DNA from 2 places in the Bradyrhizobium sp. SZCCHNR1051 genome. Region 1 is predicted to be linked to the other one. Evidence: predicted binding sites of a transcription regulator. Region 1 holds the regulator's gene; the other holds the start of a gene.
What was found. The regulator LexA, encoded in region 1, represses DNA repair genes until DNA is damaged. The targets are predictions, from matches to a motif close to TGTTCNNNNTGTGTTCNG.
Positions count from the first base shown of each region.

Region 2: the regulator LexA is predicted to act here: its motif matches at 4,624-4,641, upstream of QW868_RS26110 (DNA recombination protein RmuC).

Region 1 covers NZ_JAUEYJ010000001.1:318,111-325,896, forward strand. The annotation lists gene QW868_RS01410 (alpha/beta hydrolase) at 1-106, shown strand, start outside; gene glp (gephyrin-like molybdotransferase Glp) at 238-1,449, shown strand; gene lexA (transcriptional repressor LexA) at 1,656-2,354, shown strand; gene QW868_RS01425 (hypothetical protein) at 2,614-3,054, shown strand; gene QW868_RS01430 (hypothetical protein) at 3,278-3,496, shown strand; gene QW868_RS01435 (ComEC/Rec2 family competence protein) at 3,451-5,742, opposite strand; gene QW868_RS01440 (hypothetical protein) at 5,882-6,094, shown strand; gene QW868_RS01445 (glutamine--tRNA ligase/YqeY domain fusion protein) at 6,116-7,786, opposite strand, start outside.
Region 2 covers NZ_JAUEYJ010000023.1:70,171-77,956, forward strand. The annotation lists gene QW868_RS26090 (HAMP domain-containing methyl-accepting chemotaxis protein) at 1-1,888, opposite strand, end outside; gene truA (tRNA pseudouridine(38-40) synthase TruA) at 2,043-2,780, opposite strand; gene fmt (methionyl-tRNA formyltransferase) at 2,898-3,833, opposite strand; gene def (peptide deformylase) at 3,975-4,502, opposite strand; gene QW868_RS26110 (DNA recombination protein RmuC) at 4,672-5,904, shown strand; gene QW868_RS26115 (AmpG family muropeptide MFS transporter) at 5,948-7,333, shown strand; gene QW868_RS26120 (hypothetical protein) at 7,538-7,786, opposite strand, start outside.

The sequences.
Region 1 (7,786 bases):
GCCGAACGGGTCAGGACATGAGCTGGCCGGAACGGCGCACCTGCCGAGCCTGGAACGTCCGCAGGAGGTCACGCGGTTGATTGCAGACTTTCTCGCGCGATCGTGAGGCAGCGGCCCGGACGCGGCCCACATCAGACGATCAGAAGGCAGGAAGCGGCCTGAGCCCTTGGCCGAGCCGTGCGCGTTCGGTTAGAAGGCGATTCATTCGATCTGCCGTCTCCGTCCGAAGGAACTCTCATGGCCCTGATGCCGGTGTCTGATGCGTTGTCCGCCGTGCTCGCCGGCGCCGAGCCGCTGGCCGAGGAGCTGGTGACGCTGGACGAGGCCCATCACCGCATCCTGGCCCGCGACCTCGCGGCGCTGCGGACGCAGCCGCCCGAGGCGATGTCGGCGATGGACGGCTACGCCGTGCGCGCGGCGGACGCAGCCCAGGCCAAGGTGCGGCTGAGGGTGATCGGCGAGGTCGCGGCGGGGCGGCCGTTCGATCGCGTGGTCGGACCCGGCGAGGCGGCGCGCATCTTCACTGGTGGCGTTGTCCCTGAGGGCGCCGACGCGGTGGTGATCCAGGAGGACACGATCGCCGAAGATGGCCACGTCGTCATCACCGAGGCCGCGATCAAGGGCCGGCACATTCGGCCCGCGGGCGTCGACTTCCACCAGGGCATGGTGCTGCTGAAGGCGGGCCGCCGGCTCAGCGACCGCGACCTGTCGCTGGCGGCCAGCATGAATCATCCGGCACTGCCGGTGCGGTGCCGGCCGAAGGTGGCGCTGCTCGCCACCGGCGACGAGCTGGTGATGCCGGGCTCGACGCCCGGCCCGGGCCAGATCGTCTATTCCAACGGCTACGCCCTGCGGGCGCTGGTGCGCAGCGAGGGCGCGACACCGATCGATCTCGGCATCGCCGCGGATACGATGGAGGCCACGGTCGCCGGGATCCGGCGGGCGCGCGAGGCCAAGGCCGACATCCTGATCACGACCGGCGGCGCCTCGGTCGGCGATCACGACCTCGTCAAGCAGGCGCTCGAAGCCGAGGGCGTCGAGATGGCGTTCTGGAAGATCGCGATGCGGCCGGGCAAGCCGATGATGCACGGACGGCTCGGTGACATGAGGGTGATCGGACTGCCCGGCAATCCGGTGTCGTCCTATGTCTGCGCCATCCTGTTCCTGGTGCCGCTGATTCGGCGGCTGCTCGGCCGCGACGAAGCTCGCATGCCACGCGAGACCGCCCTGCTCGGCCGCGAGCTCGGGGCCAACGATTCGCGCGAGGACTATCTGCGGGCGCAGCTCGAGGAGCGCGCCGACGGCACGCTGATCGCAACGCCGGTGACGCAGCAGGATTCGTCGCTGCTCGGCAATCTCGCGCTCTCGCAGGCGCTGGTGATCCGGCGGGCGTTTGCGCCGAAGGCCGCCGCCGGCAGCCCGTGCGAGATCCTGCGCCTGCCGAGCTAGGCCGTTTCCCCCGGCAAAGCCCGGTCCGTTCACTACAATTTAAGGATTGCGGAACACACATCGAACATATAGTGTCCGTTCATGATTTGTTTTTAGTATGTTGCGGGCGACGCGATGATGGTCCGACTCCAAGGCGCTCTCAGCCGGTTTGTGCTCAAGGCGCAGCTCCTGGACTCGGACGACAACAAACTGGGGACCAGGTCGAGATGCTGACGCGCAAACAGTACGAACTTCTGCGGTTCATCAACGAGCGGCTCAAGGAAGCCGGCGTGCCGCCGTCCTTCGACGAGATGAAGGATGCGCTCGATCTGCGCTCGAAGTCCGGCATTCATCGCCTGATCACGGCGCTCGAGGAGCGCGGCTTCATCCGCCGGCTGCCCAACCGCGCCCGCGCGATCGAGGTGATCAAGCTGCCCGAGCTGTCACAGGCCGCCAACAACCGCCGCGGCTTCACCCCATCGGTGATCGAGGGCAATCTCGGCAAGGTGCGCACCAGCACTCCCGCGCTGGACGATGGCGAGCGCCCCGTCGCGGTGCCGGTGATGGGCCGCATCGCCGCCGGTACCCCGATCGAGGCGCTACAGACGCGCAGCCACACCATCAGCGTGCCCGCCGACATGCTCGGCAACGGCGATCACTATGCGCTCGAGGTGCGCGGCGACTCCATGGTCGATGCCGGCATCCTCGACGGCGACATGGCGCTGATCCAGCGCAACGAGACCGCCGACACCGGCGACATCGTGGTAGCGCTGATCGACGATGAGGAAGCGACGTTGAAGCGCTTCCGCCGCCGCGGCGCATCGATCGCGCTGGAGCCGGCCAACACCGCCTACGAGGTGCGCATCCTGCCGCCGAACCGGGTGAAGATCCAAGGCAAGCTGGTCGGGCTGTATCGCAAGTACTGATCGCGGACGCGATCGGTCGATCGGCGACGGGCGCACGCGCTTCGCCGCCGATCGAAATTGGTCACGCGCGAATGCACCTCAGGATGTGCAGCGCGGCATGCTCAAACGCTTGTGATCGCCCGCGGGCGCACGCGGTGCAGATCAGCGCAGAATTGCCGTGAAGCGCGCGCTAACATCACCATCGATGTCCACTCTGATAGAGGCCTGCGCCTGTCCGGGGGGAGCGTGGGTCGGCTATCTCTCAACGAGGAGCGATCCGATGTGTGACTACAGCCTCCATGCGGTTGCGTCCCGTCCCGCCAAGGTCGGCGAGACGTTGATCTCGACGACGTTTCGCGGCACCGCCACCCGCGGCTTCGCCCTCGAGAGCGAGCCGACCGTCGCCGTCTGCATGCTGCCCGGCACCGAGTTGGCATTTGTCGAGGACGTCCGCTACGACAGCCGCTGGCTCTGGACCCGGACGATCCGCGAGCGCGTCGCGAAGTTCAACAGCATCGAGACGCACATCCCCGATCGCCATCACGACGCGATCGAATTCGCCGACGGCCGCCACGTGCTGGTGACCCAGCTCTGCGAGGGCCAGCGCGTCACCGTGCTACAATTGCCGGTCAGCAAGCAGCCGGCCGAGCGCCGCCCGGGCATGGCGGAGGACGTTCCGGCTTCGCAGGCCACACCGATTCGCCGCATCAGCATCACCTGAGCGCCTGCGCGTCCGCATTTCTCTCGGTCATGAGCGAGCTTTCGGCCGGGGGAGATTTGGTTTCTGCAAGCGCAAGGTCCTTTCGGGCGAACCTCACGCTCCGGCATCGCATCGAATAGGAACGACATCCCTCGGCCGGCATTGTGTGCCGGGGGAGCTTGCCGCCGCGGTCAACAAGATCGATTGGAACAAGGCCGACCGGATCACCGAGCCCGGCCGCTACATGCTTCCGTTCGGATGGCTAACGGTCACGGTTGATGACGTCGCCGTCTGGCAACGATATCCGGGCGCTGCGTTCACGCTGGTCGAAGGTCCCTCGCTGTTCGATGGACCCGACGACACCGAGTATCATCTCAGCACGTTGTATCATCTCAGCACGTTCGAGCTGTCCGGCGCTCAATCCTGCTCGCCCTGCTCCGTCTCCGGCGGCGTCGCGTCCTGAAGCCGCGACACCGGCGCACGCGGCGTCAGCGTCGTGTCGAACTCGCCGGCCTCGGCGGGCGCCGGCCACCACGGGCGGTCGGTGCCGCCAGCGCGCACCGGCGTGACGGAGAAGCCGGTGCCCCGCTGCACCAGCATCAAGGCGCCCTGCTGCTGCAGGCGCTGGCGATCGATGACGGCCGCCGCGCAGGATGACGGCGCGGCGCGCGCGGTGACGATCAGCGCGGCACGGGCGCAATCATCGTCGAGCGCCTCGGCGCGCAGGGTCAAGGCGGCGAATCGGCCGTCGGCCATCGCGACCACGCAGCCCGCCTCGTCGCAGGAGACGCCATCGGCGAGCGATGAATCCGCCGGCAGCCGGGCATCGGCGTCGGCCGCGAGCCACTCCTTGGTGGCGAACACGTCCTTGCCGGTGCGCATCACATGCAGGCGTCCGTCACGGCCGCGCACCGCCACCGCGCGCCCGTCGCCGGCGATCAGGACGTCGGGCAGCGGCGTCGTGGCGGCCCACGCGGTGGCCACCACGAGCCCGACGGCGCCCGACCAACGCAGCGGTGTGCGCAGCAGGCCGATCAGGATGACGCCGAGGCTGGCCAGGATCAGCGGTCCGATGCCGAAGCCCGGGATGCGCCCGACCGCGCCGGGCAGCGCCGCCACCCAGCGCGTCACCGCGATCATCCAGTCGATGCCGAGGCCCATCAGCGTCCACCAGGGACCGTCGAGCCCGAACGGCGCCGCCAGCAGGCCGAGCAGTCCGGCGGGCATCACCAGCACCGAAACCACCGGCATCGCCGCGAGATTGGCGAGCACGCCATAGGGCGTGACGCGATGGAAGTGGAACGCGGCATAGGGCGTGGTCGCAAGCCCCGCGATCAGCGAGGCCAGCAGCAGCATCGCGAGCTCGCGGCCGCCCCACAGCGCGATGCGCTGCGTCGTGGAGCTGTCCGGCGTCGCAAACAGTTTGGGCAGGCCGAACTGCACCAGCGCGACCAGGCCGAGCGTCGCCGCGAACGACATCTGGAAGCTCGGATGCACCAGCGCTTCGGGTGCCGCGATCAGCACGATCATCGCCGCGACCGCGAGCGTGCGGAAGGTGACGGCGCGGCGATCGACCATGACCGCGATCAGCACCACGGCCGTCATGAAGAACGATCTCTGCGTCGCGACCTCCGCGCCCGACAGCAGCAGGTAGAACGCCGCCGCGACCAGCGCCGCCGCGGCCGCCCATTTCTTGATCGGATGGCTGATAGTGAGGCCGGGGATCAGCGCAAGCAGCGCGCGCACGGCGAAGAACACGACGCCGGCGACGACGGCCATGTGATAGCCTGAGATCGACAGCACGTGGCCGAGGCCGGAGACGAACATCGCATCGTTGACATCGGGCGTGATGGCGTCGCGCCGGCCGGTCAGCAGCGCGGTGGCGATGGCGCGCTCATCGCCCGTCAGGCGGGCACGGATGCGTGCGTCGATCGCATCGCGCAGACCCTGCATGGCCGCCGCATAGCCCAGGCCGAAGCCGGCGGCCTGCGGCGGCGTCGCCGTCGTGATCGCGCCCATCACGAAGCCGGAGGCGCCGATGCCCTGGAAGAACATGTCGCGCGCGAAGTCGTAGGATCCCGGCCGCACCGGGGCCATCGGCGGCAGCAGCCGCGCCTTGAGCTGCACGAAGCTGCCGACCTCGGGCGCCGTGCCCTTACGCACCGCGAGCCTGACACGCGCGATGGTGACGGCGTTGCGCGGGCTCTCCATCGACGTCACCCGCAGCACGATCCGATCGCTGCGCTCGCGGACGTCGCGCGCCTCGACGAAGCCGGACAGCGCCACGGAGTACAGCGGCCGCGCCAGCACCGGATGTGCGACACGCGCGGTCTTGATGGTCGCCGCGGCAAAGCCGCACGCTGCAGCTGCGAGCATCACGGCAACCGGAAACATCCGATGCCGCCGCATCATGATGGCGACGATGCAGAGCAGCGCCGCGGTGGTGGCGGCGATCCAGAGCACCGGCTCGTGATCGGCGGTGAAGTACAGCGCGATGCCGGCCCCGAACGCCACCGGCACCCAGGGCAGCAGCCGGCCCGCCCCGGCCTCCTCGACCGCCCAGCTCTTCAGGCGGGCGGCGAATGCCGACGACGCGCCGGCCCCGATCGCGGGCCAGCCGCCGGCCAGCGCGCCGCGCGGCGGCCAGACATCGGCCATCGCGCCCGCGATCCCGCGACGCCCTCCCGGCGGCCTGACCGGCTCCGCCATTGCCCACACCACCCGTTACTTCACGGGCATGGAGGCTAGCGAAACCACGGGGAATCCGACTAGCGGAACGGAACGAGAATCCAATCCCGGTGCCGGGAACGTCATTGGAACTTTCGGCACCGCACGGGCTTATGCGGGTATGGACCACCATGACAATGACGATCCCTTTGCCGACCTCGCGCTCGACACGGCGATCCACCTGCGCTGGACGTTGCGGGACATCAAGGCCCACCGGCTCACGCTCTCCCCCGTCGCCGACGATGATCTCTCGCTCCTCGCGGAGCGCGGCTTGGTCGAGGTCAGCGATGGCGTACCAACGCTGACCGAGGCCGGCCTCGCAGCGATCAATTGAGCTGCGGCTGCGATCCCCATCTCATCCCTTCGCGACCTCCTTCGCAAAGGTGTCGCGCAGGCCGATGGTGCGGTTGAACACGAGCTTGTCGGGCGTCGAATCCGTATCGCGGACGAAGTAGCCCTGGCGCTCGAACTGCATCGGTGCGTCCGAATTGCTCTCGGCGATCGCCGGCTCGATGAGCGCGTCGGTCAGGACCTCGAGCGAGTTGGGATTGAGATCGGCGGTGAAGTCGGCCGCATTGGGGCTCGGATTGGCGAACAGCTGGTTGTAGAGGCGGATCTCGGCGGTCAGCGACTGCGCAGCGGGCAGCCAGTGCATCGTCGCCTTGACCTTGCGTCCATCCGGCGCGTTGCCGCCCTTGGTCGCCGGATCATAGGTACAGCGCAACTCGACGATCTCGCCGGCGTCGTTCTTGATGACGTCGCGGCACTTGATGAAATAGGCGTAGCGCAGCCGCACCTCGTTGCCCGGCGACAGCCGGAAGAACTTCTTCGGCGGGTTCTCCATGAAGTCGTCCTGCTCGATATAGAGCTCGCGGCCGAAGGCGATCCTGCGCGTGCCGGCTGCGGGATCGTCGGGGTGGTTGATCGCCTCGAGCTCCTCGACCTGGCCTTCCGGATAATTCTCGATCACCACCTTCAGCGGCCGCAGCACGGCCATCCGACGCAGCGCCGTGCGGTTCAGCTCCTCACGAATGCAGAATTCGAGCATGCCGACGTCGACGATGCTGTTGGCCTTGGCGATGCCGATGCGCTTGATGAACTCGCGCACCGCAGCCGGCGGCACGCCGCGCCGCTTCAGGCCGGCGATGGTCGGCATGCGTGGATCGTTCCAGCCTGAGACATGGCCGTCCTGCACCAGCCGCGTCAGCACGCGCTTCGACAGCAGCGTGTAGGTCAGGTTGAGCCGCGCGAACTCGTACTGGTGCGGATGCGACGGCACCGGCAGCTTGTCCAGGAACCAATCGTAGAGCGGCCGGTGGTCCTCGAACTCGAGCGTGCAGATCGAGTGCGTCACGCCCTCGATCGCGTCCGACTGCCCGTGGGCGTAGTCGTAGCTCGGATAGATCTTCCAGGCGTCGCCGGTGCGCGGGTGATGGGCGTGCATGATCCGGTACAGCACGGGGTCGCGCAGGTTGATGTTGCCGGCGGCCATGTCGATCTTGGCGCGCAGCACGCGCGCGCCGTTCGGGAATTCGCCGGCCTTCATGCGCCGGAACAGGTCGAGATTCTCCTCGACCGTGCGGTCGCGGAACGGGCTGTTCTTGCCGGGCTCGGTGAGCGTGCCGCGCGACAGGCGGATCTCCTCCTGCGACTGGTCGTCGACATAGGCGAGCCCGGCCTTGATCAGCCCTTCCGCCCAATCGTAGAGCCGCTCGAAATAATCCGAAGCGAAGAACAGGTTGTCGCCCCAGTCATAGCCGAGCCAGCGCACGTCGGCCTGGATGGAATCGATATATTCCTGCTCTTCCTTGGTCGGATTGGTGTCATCGAAGCGCAGATTGCAGCGGCCGCCGAACTCCTGGGCAATGCCGAAGTTGAGACCGATCGACTTGGCATGGCCGATATGCAGGTAGCCGTTCGGCTCCGGCGGGAACCGGGTGACGATCGTCTTGTGCCTGCCGCTGTCGAGATCGGCCTGGACGATGTCGCGGATGAAGTCGCGCCCTGCCTCTGCCGTCGTCGCCGT
Region 2 (7,786 bases), on a different contig from region 1:
CGGTCTGCTGCACACTGCGGGCGATCTCCCGGGTCGTGGCGCTCTGCTCGGCCACCGCGCTCGCCACCGCACCGGTGACGCCGCTGATGGTGTTGACGACGGCGGCGATCTTCTCGATCGCGGCCACCGTGCTGCCGGTCTCGTTCTGGATCGCGGCGATCTGGCTTTCGATCTCCTCGGTGGCCTTGCTGGTCTGGGATGCGAGACTCTTCACCTCGGATGCAACGACGGCAAAACCCTTGCCGGCCTCGCCGGCGCGCGCCGATTCGATCGTGGCATTGAGCGCGAGCAGATTGGTCTGCGAGGCGATGGCGCGGATCAGCTGCACGACGTCGCCGATGCGCGTGGCGCTGCCGGCGAGCGTGCGCACCTTGTCGGTGGTGTCGAGCGCCTGGCTGGTCGCGTTGGAGGATTCCGACGCGGCTTCCGCGATCTGCCGGGTGATCTCCTTCATCGACGCGTCCAGCTCCTCGGAGGCAGCCGCCACCGTATTGACGCCAGAGGTCGCCTGCGCCGCCGCTTCGGCCACGGCGGTGGCACGGGACGCGGTGGTGCTGGCCGAGCCGTCGAGCGTCTCGGCCGATTGCTTCAGGCCGCTCGCGGCATCGCTCAGCCGGCCACACAGCGTGTCGATGACCTCGCCGAAGCGGCGCGTGAGCGCCTCGATCTTCTGCCGACGGGCGTCGCGCCGGGCCTCGGCATCGGCGCCCTGCAGCGACAGCCGGTCGGCCTCCGCCGATTTCTCCTGCAGAACACCGATGGCGTTGGCGAGCGTGCCGATCTCGTCGGTCCGATCGCCATATCCGATCTCGACGCTGCGCTCGCCACCGGCGATCCGACGGATCATCTCGGTCAGATTCGACAGCGGCTTGATCACGCGGGCATTGAACCAGACCGTCCCCAGTGCGGCGGCCGCGACGTTGACCAGCAACAGGACCAGCGCCAGGGCAAAACGGGTCTGCGACTCGGCAATCGCGACCTCGCTCTGGCTCAGCGCCTCGGCGAGGGCTGCATCCCGCAGCGGCAGGATCGTATCGAGGATCGGGAATACGGACCGCAGGAACTGGTCGGGATCGAGCTCGAGCACCTTGCCCCGGTTCGGCACCACCTGCGACGAATAGAACTCGCCACCGCGGGCCCAATAGCCATTCTCGACCTCGGTCAGGGCCGCGAAGATCGGCTTCTGGTTGATCTCTGCGGCAGCGAGCTTGGCCGTCGTCCAGATGCGCTCGATGCGTCCCTTGAACGTCGCGAGCGCCTCGGCCGGTTCACCCGCCATCGGCTGCTTGGTCGCGATCATGCGAACGAACGTCGTCGTGGCGCGACCGGCCCAGTCGCGCAAATCCCAGCCGATCACCGCGAGACGCGCCGCCTGGCCTACCGCGGGATTGGCCGCATTGATCCGGCGCACGATCACGTCGACATGGCTGCCGGTCGTTTCCTGGATCGTGAACATCTGCGGCACGTAATCACGGACGATTGCTTCGGATCGCGCCGCCTTGGCCTGCGCGACGGCATCGAGAGCGGCCCCGCGCGTCGCACGCAATTTCTGTTGGATCGAGTCCAGCGCGGCGGTGTCTTCACTCAGCAGCGCCAGGCTGCGCGCCTTGGCGAAGGCGTCGTCAGAGCCTTGAAGTATCTTCTGCAGCGCGGCCAGCTCATCGGCCGTCGCCGGATTCGGCGATGCCAGCCGCGGATTGACCATAGCGCGCTCGAGGTTCAGCTTTTCAGGCAGCCGCAGCATGGCGGCCAGCAGCTGCGTATCACGGCCTGCCGTCCTCGCGGCCTGCAGCGAGGTCAGCTGCTGCCAGGCGAACAACATGGTTGCGAGCAGGCCGATGACGGCCCCGAGCAGCAAAGAGAGCAGGAAGACTTGACGAATGCGCACGATCGACCTCGCTGGACAGCAGCCTGAGGTCCGGATAGCAGCGAGGGCTTCAATTTGGAGTTAATGAATCCTGTCCCTTACTCCCGAAACGACTACTCATTAGGATAATCATTGGCAGCTAATAGCGATTTGCGGGTTCCACTGCAGAACGATCTCAATAGTCGACCTTCACGAGATAGAGGCCTTCCGGCGGGGCGACGACGCCACAGGCGGCGCGATTGCGCGCGGCGAGCGCGGCGGCGAGATCATCGGCGCTCCAGCGGCCCTGCCCGACCCACACCAGCGAGCCAACCATCGAGCGCACCTGGCTGTGCAGATAGGAGCGTGCGGAGGTGAGGATGGTGATGGCATCGCCGTCCCTGACGACGTCGAGCTGATCGAGCGTCTTCTCCGGCGATTTTGCCTGACATTCCGTGTCGCGGAAAGTCGTGAAATCATGCTTGCCGATCAGCCGCTGGGCCGCCGCGTGCATCGCGTCCGAGTCGAGCCGCTGCGGCACGCGCCAGACGCGGCCGACCTCGAGCGCGAGATTGGAGCGGCGGTTGACGATGCGATAGCGATAGTGCCGCCTGCGGGCGGAGAAGCGTGCTTCGAAGGTGTCGGGAACGATCTCGGCGTCGAGCACCGCGATCGGGTTGGGCCGCAGATGCGCGTTGAGCGCGTCGCGCAATTTGTCGGGCCGGAATTCTTTCTCAACGTCGCAATGCGCGACCTGACCGGTGGCGTGGACGCCGGCATCGGTGCGCCCCGAGCCATGCACCCGGGTCGGCACGCCACAGGTCGCCTGCACCGCCGCTTCGAGCGCGCCCTGCACCGACGGCAAGGTCGCCTGCAGTTGCCAGCCGCAGTACGGCGCGCCGTCATATTCGATGGTGAGCTTGTAGCGGGGCATCTGACCCGATCGAGTTTTGCCGTCATTGCCGGGCTCGACCCGGCAATCCATCCCTGGACGAAGCTTGTTCTTGAGATGGATGCGCGGGTCAAGCCCGCGCATGACGAGATGAGGTGGTCAGCCGAAACGCAGGCCCGGCGCGATACGGGTGCCGCGCAGGAAATCCGCGGCCTTCATGGGACCCTTGCCGGCGCGCTGTAGCTCGGTGACGCGGATGGCGCCGTCGGCGCAGGCGATGGTGAGCTGCTCGTCAAGAACGGCGCCCGGCTCGCCCCCGCCGTCGGCAAGCGCGCAGCGCAGGATCTTCAAGCGGACCGCTTCGCCATCAAGCGTGAACTCACTCCAGGCGCCAGGAAATGGCGACAGGCCGTGGATGTGCCGCAGCACCGCGTGGGCCGGCTTCGTCCAGTCGATCCGCGCCTCGGCCTTCTCGATCTTGGCGGCGCAGGTGACGCCTTCCTCTGCCTGCTTCGTCAGCGTCAGCCCGCCGCGCTCTAGCGCCGCCATCGCGCGCACCATGAGATCGGCGCCGATCCGCGACAGGCGGTCGTGCAGATCGGACGCCGTCATCGCATCGGTGATCGCAAGGCGCTCGGCCATCGCGACATCGCCGGTGTCGAGCCCGACATCCATCTTCATCACCATGACGCCGGACTCGGCATCACCCGCCATGATCGCGCGGTTGATAGGCGCGGCACCGCGCCAGCGCGGCAGCAGGGAAGCGTGGAGATTGTAGCAGCCGAGCTTGGGCGCATCGAGAATGGCTTGGGGAAGGATCATGCCGTAGGCGACGACCACGGCCGCATCGGCCTGATGAGCCTGAAACTCGGCCAAGGCCTCCTCGGTCTTCAGCGTCTTCGGCGTGAACACGGCAATGCCGAGCCGGCGCGCCTCGGTCTCGACCGGCGTCGGCTGCAGCGCGAGGCCGCGGCGGCCGCCGGGTTTCGGCGCGCGCGTATAGACCGCCGCGATCTCGTGGCCGTGGCCGGCGAGTTCGAGCAGGGTCGGCACGGCGAAATCCGGCGTGCCCATGAAGATCAGGCGAAGCGGCATCTGGTGGAAGATCCTGCATTGCCGAATCCTCCGCGTCATGGCCGGGCTTGTCCCGGCCATCCACGTCGAGCTGCCTGTAACGCGCGGCGAGACGTGGATGCCCGGGTCAAGCCCGGGCATGACGGAGGAGAGAGTTGATCGTTACTCGCTGGCGCGCTTGGCGGCCTTGGTGAACTTCTTCATCACGCGGTCGCGCTTCAGCTTCGACAGATAGTCGATGAACAGCACGCCGTTGAGATGATCGATCTCATGCTGGATGCAGGTGGCGTAGAGCCCCTCGGCATCCTCCTCGCGGACCACCCCGTCGAGATCGATGAACCGCACGCGCACGCGCGCTGGCCGCTCGACCTCCTCGTAATATTCGGGGATCGACAGGCAGCCTTCCTCGTAGACCGACAGCTCGTCCGACTTGGCGACGATCTCCGGATTGATGAAGACGCGCGGCTCGCGCTTGCCTTCCCCGTTCGCGTCGGGCTTGGCCAGATCCATGGTGATGACGCGCAGCGGCTGCGCGACCTGGATCGCTGCGAGCCCGATGCCCGGCGCGTCATACATGGTCTGGAACATGTCGTCGACCAGCTGCCGGATCTCCAGCGTGACCTTCTCGACCGGCTTGGACACCAGCCGCAACTGCCGGTCCGGCAGGATGATGATTTCTCTTAGGGACATGGCGCGCGATTTAAGCCGCGGAACCGGCGGGGTCAATGTGATGGCTCGCGGTTAAGACTTCACTAACCATGAATTTCAACGTTTCGTTAACCATGATTCTTAACGTGCCCTTAACCATAATTGTTCTCTCTTCGTTCGCGAGCTTGCGCGAATCGGATAGACGGGGGTGATGACCGTCAGCCAATCCCTCAATCCTGTCGTCGTCATCATCGGCGACCTGCCCATCAGGGCGAGCGATGCGCTGATCGGATTCGGCGTACTGGTGCTGCTACTGCTCGTGATCATCGTGGCCGCCGTGGCCCGCTCCGGACGGCGCGGCGCGGAGCTCGCCGCCCAGCAGGCGATGCGGGCTGACGAGCTCGAACAACGGTTCGGCGAGATGATCCGCGTCCAGAGCGAGGCCTCCGGACGGGTCGACGCGATGGCCCAGTTGCTCGCCGGCCGTCAGGTGGACCTGGCCCGCAGCGTGAACGAACGGCTCGATGCGGTCACCCACCGCGTCGGACAGTCGATGGAGCAGAGTACGCGCCACACAATGGATAGTCTGCGCGTGCTGCACGAGCGCCTCGGCATCATCGACAACGCCCACCGTGATCTCAGCGAGCTGACGACGCAAGTGACGACCTTGCGCGACGTCCTCGCCAACAAACAGTCGCGCGGCGCCTTCGGCCAGGCGCGCATGGAGGCGATCGTCCAGGACGGGCTTCCGAAGGGCAGCTACGCGTTTCAGCACACGCTCGCCAGCGGCAAGCGGCCCGACTGCGTCGTGTTCCTGCCCGATTCGCGACCGCTGTGCATCGACGCCAAGTTTCCGCTGGAAGCCGTGACCGCGCTGCACGACGCCGTGACCGAGGAGGAGAAGCGCGCCGCGGCGCAGCGGCTGCGCACCGACGTGCTCCGCCACGTCAATGACATTGCCGAGAAGTACCTCGTGGTCGGCGAGACGCAGGACACGGCGCTGATGTTCGTGCCGTCGGAATCGGTCTATGCCGAGATCCATGACGGCTTCGACGACGTGATCCAGAAAGCCTATCGAGCGCGCGTCGTGCTGGTGTCGCCATCGCTGCTGATGCTCGCGATCCAGGTCATGCAGCAGATCATGAAGGATGCGCGCATCCGCGACGCCGCCGACCAGATCCGCAACGAGGTGATCCATCTCGGCGACGATCTCGGCCGCCTGCGCGAGCGCGTGCTCAAACTGCAGAAGCATTTCGGCGATGTCGGCGAGGACATCCGCCAGATCCTCATTTCCGCCGACAAGATCGAGAAGCGCGCCGCCCGCATCGAGGAGCTCGATTTCAGCAAGCAGGATTCGCCGGTGGACTCACCACGCATCGCGCCGGTTACCGGCACGACGCCGGATCTGTTTCCGCTGGCGGGACGCGTGCAGGTGGGGGAGTGATGGTGGCGTCGCGAAGGCCGTTCAAATCTGCTACCACCCGCCCATGACCGCACCTGACGCCGCTTCCGAGATCCCTGCTGCCGCTCCAAAGCCCGGCGCTGCCAAACCCGCCCCCACCTGGCGCGAGAGCATGGCCGTCTACTTGCAGCCGCGCGTGCTCGTGGTGCTGTTCCTCGGCTTCTCGTCGGGACTGCCGCTGGCGTTGTCCGGCTCGACGCTTCAGATCTGGATGCGTGAGCTCGGCGTCGATCTCGGCACGATCGGGCTGTTCGCCCTCGTCGGAACGCCTTACACGCTGAAATTCCTTTGGGCGCCGCTGGTGGACGCGCTGCACGTGCCGCTGCTCACGCGCGCGTTTGGACGGCGGCGCGGCTGGCTGGTGTTCGCACAGCTGCTCTTGATCGGCGCCATCCTGCTGCTGGCGCTCACCGATCCGGCACATGCGCCGTTCATGGTGGCGCTGGCCGCGCTGCTGGTCGCCGCGATGTCGGCGACCCAGGACATCGTGGTCGATGCCTTCCGCGTCGAGAGCCTGCCGGAGAGCGAGCAGGCCGCGGGCATGGCGGCGTATGTCGCCGCCTATCGCATCGGCATGCTGGTCTCGACCGCCGGCGCACTGGTGGCGGTCAGTGCATTCGAGAACTCGGGGCTGACGCGTCCGTCGTCCTGGATGTGGGGCTATGTTGCGATGGCCGTACTGGTGCTGATCGGCACGATCACGGCCCTCGCGGCGACCGAGCCGGCCCAGTCGCAGCAGGCGGAGGCCGCGATGGGTGCGGACACCGCGCTCACCCGCGTGATGCATGCGGCTGCCGGAGCCTTCGTCGAGTTCCTCGGCCGACGTGATGCGCTCACGGCGCTCGCCTTCGTCGTGCTGTTCAAGTTCACCGACGCCTTCTCCGGCACGATGACCGCGCCGTTCGTGATCGATCTCGGCTTCAGCAAGGTCGACTACGCCGCGATTGTGAAAGGCGTGGGCCTCGCCGCGACGCTCGCCGGCGGCTTTGCCGGCGGCTTCGTCGCGCGACGCTATTCGCTCGCGACGAGTCTCTGGATCGGCGGCATGGTGCAGGCGCTGGCAAACCTCTCGTTCTCCTGGCTTGCGATCGTCGGAGTCAATCAATGGGCACTGGCGCTGGCGATCTCGGCGGAAAACTTCACCAGCGCGGTCGGCACCGTGATCTTCGTCGCCTATCTCTCCGCGCTGTGTCAGAACCCGCTGCACACCGCCACCCAATATGCACTGCTGACCGCGCTCGCCGCGGTCGGGCGCACCTATTTGTCGTCAGGCGCCGGCTACGTGGCGAAGGCGACCGGCTGGCCGCTGTTCTTCGTGATCTGCGTGCTGGTCGCGATCCCGAGCCTCGTGCTGCTCGCCTGGCTGCAGCGGCGCGGACATTTCGACCAGTTGGGGCCAGTGAAGGTGTAGCTGCCGCCTCACATTCGACCGTCGTCACCCACCACCGGGTGTCGTCTTCGACGAGCCCGATGACAGGCTCCGACGGGTGACCCAGTATTCCAGAGACGTCAGCCATCGACCGAGCAGCCGCGGGGTACTGGATCGCCCGGTCGAGCCGGGCGCTGACAGCGGAAAGTCAGGACGCCGCGCTCGCGTGGACGGCCCAATCAGGTCTCACCGCTTCACTAAGCTCCACTTGGTCACGACCGCCTCGCTCATCTGTCCCGCATCCTGGGCGCAGGCGATCTCGTCGACCTTGACCGCGATCTGCTTGCCGAGCAGACCCTTGAGCTGCGACGCCTGCGCCGTGTTCGCGGTAACGAGCTGGAACGTCTCCGGGCCGGTCTCCAGATTGCACAGCCCGCTCGGCGGCGGCAGGCGGCGCGGCTCGCTCGTGATCTGATAGGCGGCGGACGGCTGGCC